One region of the Kitasatospora sp. NPDC094028 genome, then DNA from elsewhere that is predicted to be linked to it. Evidence: riboswitches for the same ligand, from Rfam matches in the RefSeq annotation. Region 1 holds a riboswitch; the other holds the start of a gene.
What was found. Region 1 has a riboswitch for glycine ahead of gcvT (glycine cleavage system aminomethyltransferase GcvT). Riboswitches for the same ligand answer to the same signal wherever they lie in the genome.

Region 2: another riboswitch for glycine. It lies ahead of gcvP (aminomethyl-transferring glycine dehydrogenase); the one in region 1 lies ahead of gcvT (glycine cleavage system aminomethyltransferase GcvT).

What each region holds. Positions count from the first base shown of each region.
Region 1 covers NZ_JBMVFA010000010.1:196,891-201,424, forward strand. Annotated here, with positions in the region: gene gcvH (glycine cleavage system protein GcvH) at 13-393, opposite strand; gene gcvT (glycine cleavage system aminomethyltransferase GcvT) at 482-1,603, opposite strand; glycine riboswitch at 1,834-1,938, opposite strand; gene ACPC54_RS18100 (enhanced serine sensitivity protein SseB C-terminal domain-containing protein) at 2,179-2,964, shown strand; gene ACPC54_RS18105 (enhanced serine sensitivity protein SseB C-terminal domain-containing protein) at 3,080-3,994, shown strand; gene ACPC54_RS18110 (ABC transporter permease) at 4,459-4,534, shown strand, end outside.
Region 2 covers NZ_JBMVFA010000022.1:14,212-18,745, forward strand. Annotated here, with positions in the region: gene ACPC54_RS27505 (PRC and DUF2382 domain-containing protein) at 1-952, opposite strand, end outside; glycine riboswitch at 1,098-1,201, shown strand; gene gcvP (aminomethyl-transferring glycine dehydrogenase) at 1,441-4,341, shown strand; gene ACPC54_RS27515 (DUF5999 family protein) at 4,505-4,534, opposite strand, start outside.

The DNA.
Region 1 (4,534 bases):
CCCTGCGGGGGCTCAGCCCTGGGGGTTGGTGAGCGCGTCGTACTCGTCGGCGCTGAGCAGCTCGTCGGTCGCCTCGACGCGGACCTTGAACAGCCAGCCGCCCTCGAAGGGGGCGCTGTTGACCAGGGCGTTGTCGTCCAGGACGTCCTGGTTGACCTCGACGACCTCGCCGGTCACCGGCGAGTACAGGTCGCTGACCGACTTGGTGGACTCCAGCTCGCCGCAGGTCTCGCCGGCGGTCACGGTGTCGCCGACCTCGGGCAGCTGCACGTAGACGATGTCGCCGAGGGCGTCGGCGGCGTGCTTGGTGATGCCGACCGCGGAGACACCGTCCTCAGCGGCGGTCAGCCACTCGTGCTCCTTGGTGTACTGCAGGTGCTGGGGGTTGCTCATGGCGTCATTCTCCAGGATGGGAAGAGGGTACGACGAAGCGGGCCGCCGCTCGGACGGCTGCGACGTGCGGCTATGGGAAAAGTGGGGGTCAGCGCTGGCGCTTGTAGAACGGCAGCGCGATGACCTGCACCGGCTCGTGCCTGCCGCGCACGTCCACCGCGACGGTGGTGCCGGGGGCGGCGTGGGCCGCGTCCACGTAGGCCATCGCGATCGGCCGGCCCAGCGTCGGGGACGGCGCGCCGGAGGTGATCCGGCCGATCGGGGCGCCCTCGGTGGAGACCACGGTGTACTCGGCGCGCGGCACCCGCTTGCCCTCGGAGACCAGGCCGACCAGGACCTTCGGCGGGTTGGTCTCGGCCGCGGCGGCGGCCCGCTCCAGGGCGGCGCGGCCGACGAAGGCGCCGTCGTTGGTGGTCTTGTCGAAGCGGACGACCCGGCCGAGGCCGGCGTCGAACGGGGTGAGGTCGGTGGACAGCTCGTGCCCGTACAGCGGCATGCCGGCCTCCAGGCGCAGCGTGTCGCGGCAGGACAGGCCGCACGGCACCAGGCCGCGGCCCTCGCCGGCCTCGGTCAGCGCCTGCCAGATCGCCTCGGCGTCGGCCGGGGCGCAGAAGATCTCGAAGCCGTCCTCGCCGGTGTAGCCGGTGCGGGCCAGCAGCACGTCGCGGCCGGCCACCTGGGCCGGGAGGATCGCGTAGTACTTCAGGCCGGGCAGGTCGGCGTCGGTGGTGCCGGCCAGGATGCCGGTGGCCTCCGGGCCCTGGACGGCGATCAGCGCGTAGGTGTCGCGGTCGTCGGTGACGACGGCGTCGAAGCCCTTGGCGCGGGCGATCAGCTCGTCGAGGACCAGCTGGGCGTTGGAGGCGTTGGCGACGACCAGGAAGGCGTCCTCGCGCAGGCGGTAGACGATCAGGTCGTCCAGGATGCCGCCGTCCTCGGCGCAGATCATGGTGTAGCGGGCGCGCAGCTCGCCGAGCGCGGAGACGAAGCCGACCAGCGCGTGGTCCAGCATCTCGCCGGCCTGCGGGCCGGTGACGGTGATCTCGCCCATGTGCGAGAGGTCGAACAGACCGGCCTTGGTGCGGACGGCGAGGTGCTCCTCGCGCTCGCTGCCGTAGCGCAGCGGCATGTCCCAGCCGGCGAAGTCGGTCATGGTCGCGCCGAGGGCGCGGTGCAGCGCGTCGAGCGCGGTCAGGCGGAGGGACGACATGGCCAGGAACTCCTCGGTCGGGGCACTCAGGGGTGCGCGCGCCGGGACCGGACCCGCTCGGGGACCGACCCTGCGCGCGGGCATGCGGCGGCGTGGGTCTCCCCATCTGTCGTCGAACCTGAGAGCTTCACCGCCCACTGCCCGGTGCTGGTTCCAGCATCGGGGACAGCGTGGCGGCTTGCACCGTGGGTGGGCGCGCGACCGGGCCGTGCGCCGCTTTCCAGATGTGCCTAACCCGTGCGGTAGGGGTGCCTGAGAGATTCCGGGGAGGACTTGCTCCTTCGGCGCCGGCTGTGCCGCCGAGGCGGCACTCCGGGCTCTCCCGCGCGGGTTCGAGCGGCCGGTGTGGAGTTGTGGGGCCCGCGGCGCATGCCGTCGGACGCGCACATCATGGCACGTCCGGGCCGATGAAGGGAGAGGGGGCCCGCTCGGACCGAGTGATCCCGCACACGCCCCGCGGGTCCGTCTCCCCCGGTCCGGCGGCCCGGCGGGGATCCGCGGGGACGCCCTAAACTGCTCCGCGTCGGTGCGGCACAGGGCGGCCGGCGGCGGAGCGGCGGCGGACGGGGTGCCCGGTGGAGCAGCAGCAGGGGTGGGGCGGTCCGGAGTCGGCGCCGCAGGGCGGCACGTGGCCGGCCAACGAGCTGGAGCAGGTGCTGACCGCCGCGCTGGGCGACCCGGGCGCGACGCCGCGGGTGATCGAGGTGCTGGCGCGCAGCCAGGTGTGGATCCCGCTGCCCGCCGGGGGCGACCCGCAGGGGCAGTCGCTGGACCTGCCGACCATCGAGCTGGCCGGCGAGCCGTACGTGCCGGTGTTCTCCTCGCAGGAGGTGTTCCTGCAGCAGGCGCCGGGGATGGCGTTCGCGGTCGCGCCGGTCTGGGAGTTCGCCCGCGGGCTGCCGCTGGGTGTGGGCATCGCGGTCAACCCGGAGGCGGCGGTGGGCATTCCGGTGCCGCCGCAGGGCGTGGCGGAGCTGCGCCGAGGGCCGCGCGACGACCGGTGGGAGCTGCCGGCGGACGCCCCGACCGGCGGCCGGGTGGCGCTGCGCGAGCCGGTGCCGGGCGAGGACCCGGAGCACTTCCTGGCCGCTTGCCGGGCCGAACTCGCCGCGCTGCCCGGGGTGTTGACCGCGCGCCGGGCGCTGGCCAGCGTCGAGGGCGAGCCGACCGTGATGTTCGTGGGCGTCCAGCTCGACCTGGCGGCCCCGGCCGACCCGGCGGCGGTGAACGAGGCGCTCGGCCGGGCGCTGGGAACCGCGCCGCTGCCCGGCGGCGTCCACCTCGTGCTGCTCGACCTCGCCGAGGACCCGGTGGTCGAGTGGCTGCTCACCCGGGTACTGCCTTTCTACTCGCGGGTGTGAGCGGGGTCGGTTCACAGGCACGTCGCCGTGGCGGTGGCCGGTGTCGCGCCATAGGGTGCGTGCAGACGGCTGACGGCCGGCGGGAAGAGCGAAAGAGGCGCGGCGAGGTGGGCGCATGAGTGCGGGAGCGGGAGCGGTGGGTGGACCGGGGCCCTGGGGCCAGGCGCCGACCGGGCGCCCCGGGGTGGACCCGGGTGTGCTGGAGCGCGCCCTGCGCGAGGTCGCGCCGGAACGCTACGACGCGTACGAGCAGTTGCTCCGCGCCCTGGCGGACGGCCAGGTGTGGATGCTGCTCTGGCACGGCACGCCGGGCAGCCCGGACGCCCAGTACGGGAACATGGAGATCAGCGGCCACGGCTACGCGCCGGCCGTCACCTCGGCCGAGCAGCTGACCGCCTCCGGCTGGGCCCGGGCCCACGAGGTCATCTCCGGGCGGGAGATCGCCGCCTCGCTGTACCGGACCCGCTGGGGCCTGTGGCTCAACCCGCACGCGCCGGGCGGCGGCGTCGGCGTGCCCTGGGCGGACCTGCGGCGGATCGCGGCGGGCCTGGACCGGCTGCCGGCCGGGCCGTTGAAGCTGAGCGAGCCGCAGGTGAACGCCGAGCAGTTCTTCGCGCTGCTGGCGCGGCAGGCGGGCGAGGTGCGCGCGGTGCGCGCGCTGCGCCGGGCCTGGGTGCAGCCGGCCGTGGGGGAGCCGTACCTGGCGATCGGGCTGGAGCTGTACGAGAGCTCGCCGCCGGCGGTGGAGGCGGTGCGCGCGCTGATGCAGCGGGCGATCGCGGTGGCCCCGGAGGGTCTGGCGGTGTCCACGGTGGCGATGGCGGACGAGTACGACCCGGTGGCGCTGTGGATGCGCGCCAACGCGCGGCCGTTCTTCGACCGCGAGGCGGGCCGCCCGCCCGCCGGGACGTACCATCAGCCGCCGCCGCCGTACCACGGGCAGCCCGGCTACTACGGCGCGCAGCAGCCCGCGCAGGGCTGGACCGGGCAGCAGCCGCCGCGGCAGTGGCCCGGATACCCGGGGCGCTGAATCTCCAAACACGTTCGCACGAAGCCGACTTGATTTCACGTCAGGTCGGCTTCGGCGTTTTCCGGACGAATTAGGTCGGACGTCGTCCAGGCATCTTGACATGCCTGTTACAGCCGTGTGAAGAGGGATATGCCGGCGAATCCCGTGGTGCATGCACGCAGATCACAGTTGGGCATCTGTCGGTTGTCAGGGCTGGCGCAAGCCAGTTCGGATGGCAGAGAGTTCTGCGCAACGCAAAGCGCGTACTGGTTACCCCACGAAGGTGAACGCGCACGCAGACCGCTCGATCCGCCGTGTGATGCCCATCCCGCACGGGGGAAGTAACTCGTGCACGACGCACCGCCGCGCACAACTGCCAGGCAACTCCAGCACCTCCGCACCTCCGCACGTCCGCAGCCGCACCGCCGACCCCCGGCGACCGGCGCCCGTGGGCCGGCCACCGTCGGCGAGGGGATCTACTGACCATGACCGCACCCATCACAACCGCCGGGAACGAGCCGGAGGCACCGGCCTCCCCCAGCCCGGCCAAGACGATCGAGG
Region 2 (4,534 bases), on a different contig from region 1:
CCGGCATCCGCTCGACCCGGACGCGCTCGCGGACCACCGGCACGCGGCGCTCGATCTGCTCGCTGGTCACGTACTTGCGCAGCTTCGCGGTGCCCACCGCGTGCCACTCGGTAGTGATGTCCAGCCGCTCCTCGCGGCAGGTGATCTCCACCGGGCCGCTGGGCGCGGAGGTGGCCGCCCCGGCCGGGCGCTCGGGGGCGGTGGCGGCGGGGGCGGTGTGAGCGGTGTGGGCGGGAGCGGCACCGGTACCGGTACCGGTCGGTGCCGGCTGCGGCTTGGGTTCGACCGCCGGGGCGGTGGCGGCGGGCGCGGGGGTGGCGGCGGGCGCGGGGGTGCTGAGGGTCCGCACGGTGGCCTCCGGGGCGGTGCTGGCGGTCGAGGGGGTGGTGGTCTTGGCCGCGACGGCCGCGGCGGGTTCGGGAGCGTGGGGTTCGACGGAGCGGAAGGCGAGCGGCCGGGCGGTCGCGGCGGCGGCCGCCGCGGTGGTGCCGAAGTCGAGGTCGGGCTGCGCCGTGCGGACCGGCTCGGCGGCCGCCGGGCGGCCGTCCACCGGGGTGTCCAGGCCGTAGTAGCGGTACAGCTGGAGCTCCTGGGCGGGCGACAGGTGCTGGCCGACGCCGAAGTCCGGCGACTCCTTGACCAGCGACTTGTCGTACGGAACCCGGAGCTCCTCGCCGGAGAACTCGCTGGTGGTGAGCGGGACGAAGGCGTCCCGGCCGAAGATGCCGGTCCGGACGGCGGCCCACTCGGGTCGGCCGGTGGCGTCGTCCAGGTACACCTCGTCGACGGTGCCGATCTTGTCTCCGTTGCGGTCGACCGCCTTGTGGCCGATGAGGTCCCGGGGGTCGATGTCGGTCTGCACTCTTTCCTCCAGTGCGCTGCGCCTGCGGAACTCCCGCAGGTACGGCGGCCGGAGCTCCCCGCCCGTCCGCCACTTCACACCAAAAGCCATCTATCGGACGGGCGCGACCGGGGTGCGTCCGGACGGGCTGCCCGCTGGGCCGTCCGGGGGCCCTCATGCCACGCGCGTAGACCCCGAGTGACCTGACACACCCGTGATCGGGAGGCCTCCCGCTGGTACCCTGGGCCCCGACCGCCGAGCCCGCGCGGGAGAGTCCCCGCCCGCGAAAACCGCTGGTAGGGGCGCCGAAGGAGCAACTCCTCCCCGGAATCTCTCAGGCATCAGTACCGTGCGGGATAGGTCACTCTGGAAAGCAGGGCAGGAGCGTCGGCGCGGGAGCCGGCGACCACCACCCTCACCGACGGTGCAAGCCGACGGAGCGCCACAGCGCGACGTGCGGGCGAAGCTCTCAGGTCCCGATGACAGAGGGGGAGGCCTGTCGGGTGCGTCCGCCCACGGCCCTTCCGCTGTCCGCAGCGGTGAAGGCCGGCCGGCGTGCGCACCCCCCGCCGGTCCGTGACCAGGAGGCCTCGACCACCATGAACGCCCAGCCGAACGCGGGACGCCCCACCGGCGCCTCGACCCTCACCGAGCTTGAGCTGGCCAGCCCCTTCGAGAACCGCCACATCGGCCCCGACGCCGCGGCGCAGGAGAAGATGCTGGCGTCCGTGGGCTACGGCTCGCTGGACGAGCTCGCCGCCACCGCCGTTCCCGAGGCGATCCGCTCCATCACCGCCCTGGACCTGCCCGCCGGGCGCACCGAGGCCGAGGTGCTGGCCGAGCTGCGCGAGCTGGCCGGCCGCAACCGGGTGCTCCAGCCGATGATCGGCCTGGGCTACTACGGCACCTTCACCCCGCCGGTGATCCTGCGCAACGTCATGGAGAACCCGGCCTGGTACACCGCCTACACGCCGTACCAGCCGGAGATCTCGCAGGGCCGCCTGGAGGCGCTGCTCAACTTCCAGACCGTGGTCTCCGACCTGACCGGTCTGCCCACCTCCGGCTCCTCGCTGCTGGACGAGGGCACCGCGGCCGCCGAGGCGATGTCGCTCGCCCGCCGCGTCACCAAGGTCAAGGGTGGCGTCTTCCTGGTCGACGCCGAGACCCTGCCGCAGACCGTCGCGGTGATCAACACCCGTGCCGTGCCGACCGGTGTCGAGGTCGTCGTCGCCGACCTGTCCGCGGGCATCCCGGCCGAGATCGCCGAGCGCGGCGTCTTCGGCGTGCTGCTCCAGTACCCGGGCGCCACCGGCGTGGTCCGCGACCTCACCCCGGTGATCGAGCAGGCGCACGGCCTGGGCGCGATCGTCGCCGTCGCCGCCGACCTGCTGGCCCTCACCCTGCTCAAGTCGCCGGGCGAGCTCGGCGCCGACATCGCGTGTGGCACCTCGCAGCGCTTCGGCGTCCCGATGGGCTTCGGCGGCCCGCACGCCGGCTACCTGTCGGTGCGCGCCGAGTACGCCCGCTCGCTGCCCGGCCGCCTGGTCGGCGTCTCCGTCGACGCGGACGGCAACCGCGCCTACCGCCTGGCGCTGCAGACCCGCGAGCAGCACATCCGCCGCGAGAAGGCCACCAGCAACATCTGCACCGCCCAGGTGCTGCTCGCCGTGATGGCCTCGATGTACGCCGTCTACCACGGCCCGGACGGCCTGGCCGACATCGCCCGCCGCACCCACCGCTACGCCGCCGCCCTCGCCGAGGGCCTGCGGGCCGGTGGCGTCGAGCTGCTGCACGGCGAGTTCTTCGACACCGTCACCGCCGTGGTGCCGGGCCGCGCCGCCGAGATCGCCGAGGCCGCCCGCGCCCAGGGCATCAACGTGTACCAGGACGGCGCGGACCGGATCTCGGTCTCCACCGACGAGACCACCACGCGCGAGCACCTGGCCGGCGTCTGGGCCGCGTTCGGCGTCCCCGCCGTCGAGGTCGCCGAGAGCGCCGACACGCTGCCCGCCGTGCTGCTGCGCGAGGACGAGTACCTGACCCACCCGGTCTTCCACAGCCACCGCTCGGAGACCGCCATGCTGCGCTACCTGCGCCGCCTGTCGGACCGGGACTACGCGCTGGACCGCGGCATGATCCCGCTGGGCTCCTGCACCATGAAGCTCAACGCGACCACCGAGATGGAGGCGGTCACCTGGCCCGAGTTCGGCCAGCTGCACCCCTTCGCGCCGATCGAGCAGGCCCAGGGCTACCTAACCCTGATCCGCCAGCTGGAGCAGCAGCTCGTCGAGGTCACCGGCTACGACGCCGTCTCGATCCAGCCGAACGCCGGCTCCCAGGGCGAGCTGGCCGGCCTGCTGGCCGTCCGCGCCTACCACCACGCCAACGGCGACACCCAGCGCGACGTCTGCCTGATCCCCTCCTCGGCGCACGGCACCAACGCCGCCTCCGCGGTGATGGCCGGCATGCGCGTGGTCGTGGTCAAGACCCTGGTCGACGGCGACGTGGACGTCGACGACCTGAAGGCCAAGATCGAGCAGCACCGCGACAACCTCGCCGTGCTGATGGTCACCTACCCGTCGACCCACGGCGTGTACGAGACCCAGATCACCGAGATCTGCGCCCTGGTGCACGAGGCCGGCGGCCAGGTGTACGTCGACGGTGCCAACCTGAACGCCCTGGTCGGCCTCGCCAAGCCGGGCAAGTTCGGCGCGGACGTCTCGCACCTGAACCTGCACAAGACCTTCTGCATCCCGCACGGCGGTGGCGGCCCGGGCGTCGGCCCGGTCGCGGTGCGCGCCCACCTGGCGCCGTACCTGCCGAACCACCCGCTGCAGGAGGAGGCCGGCCCGGCCACCGGCGTCGGCCCGATCTCGGCCGCGCCGTGGGGCTCGGCGGCGATCCTGCCGATCTCCTGGGCGTACGTCCGGCTGATGGGCGGCGAGGGCCTGAAGCACGCGACCCAGGTCGCCGTGCTGAACGCCAACTACATCGCCAAGCGCCTCGCCCCGCACTTCCCGGTGCTCTACACCGGCCCGGGCGGGCTGGTCGCGCACGAGTGCATCATCGACCTGCGCCCGCTGACCAAGGAGACGGGCGTGACGGTGGACGACATCGCGAAGCGCCTGATCGACTACGGGTTCCACGCGCCGACGATGTCCTTCCCGGTGGCCGGCACGCTGATGATCGAGCCGACCGAGTCCGAGGACCTGCACGAGATCGACCGCTTCTGCGAGGCGATGATCGCGATCCGCGGCGAGATCGACAAGGTCGGCTCGGGCGAGTGGGCGGCCGAGGACAACCCGCTGCGCAACGCCCCGCACACCGCCGCCTCGCTGGCCGGCGACTGGGCGCACGGCTACGCGCGGCAGGAGGCCGTCTTCCCGGCCGGCGTGAACCCGGCGGACAAGTACTGGCCGCCGGTGAGCCGGATCGACGGCGCGTACGGCGACCGCAACCTGGTCTGCTCCTGCCCGCCGCTGGACGAGTACGGCGTCTGATCGACCGACAGGCTGATCGGCTGACGGGCTGACGGGCTGATCGGCTGACGGGCTGATCGGCGACGGGCCGATCGGTACGGACACGAGGCAGGGCCCCGGCGAAACGCTTCGCCGGGGCCCTGCCGGTTCCCCCTTGCGTTCGGCGGCTGCCCCCGCCGCGCGGTCAGGCCGCGTGGGCGACCGGGCGGCGCGG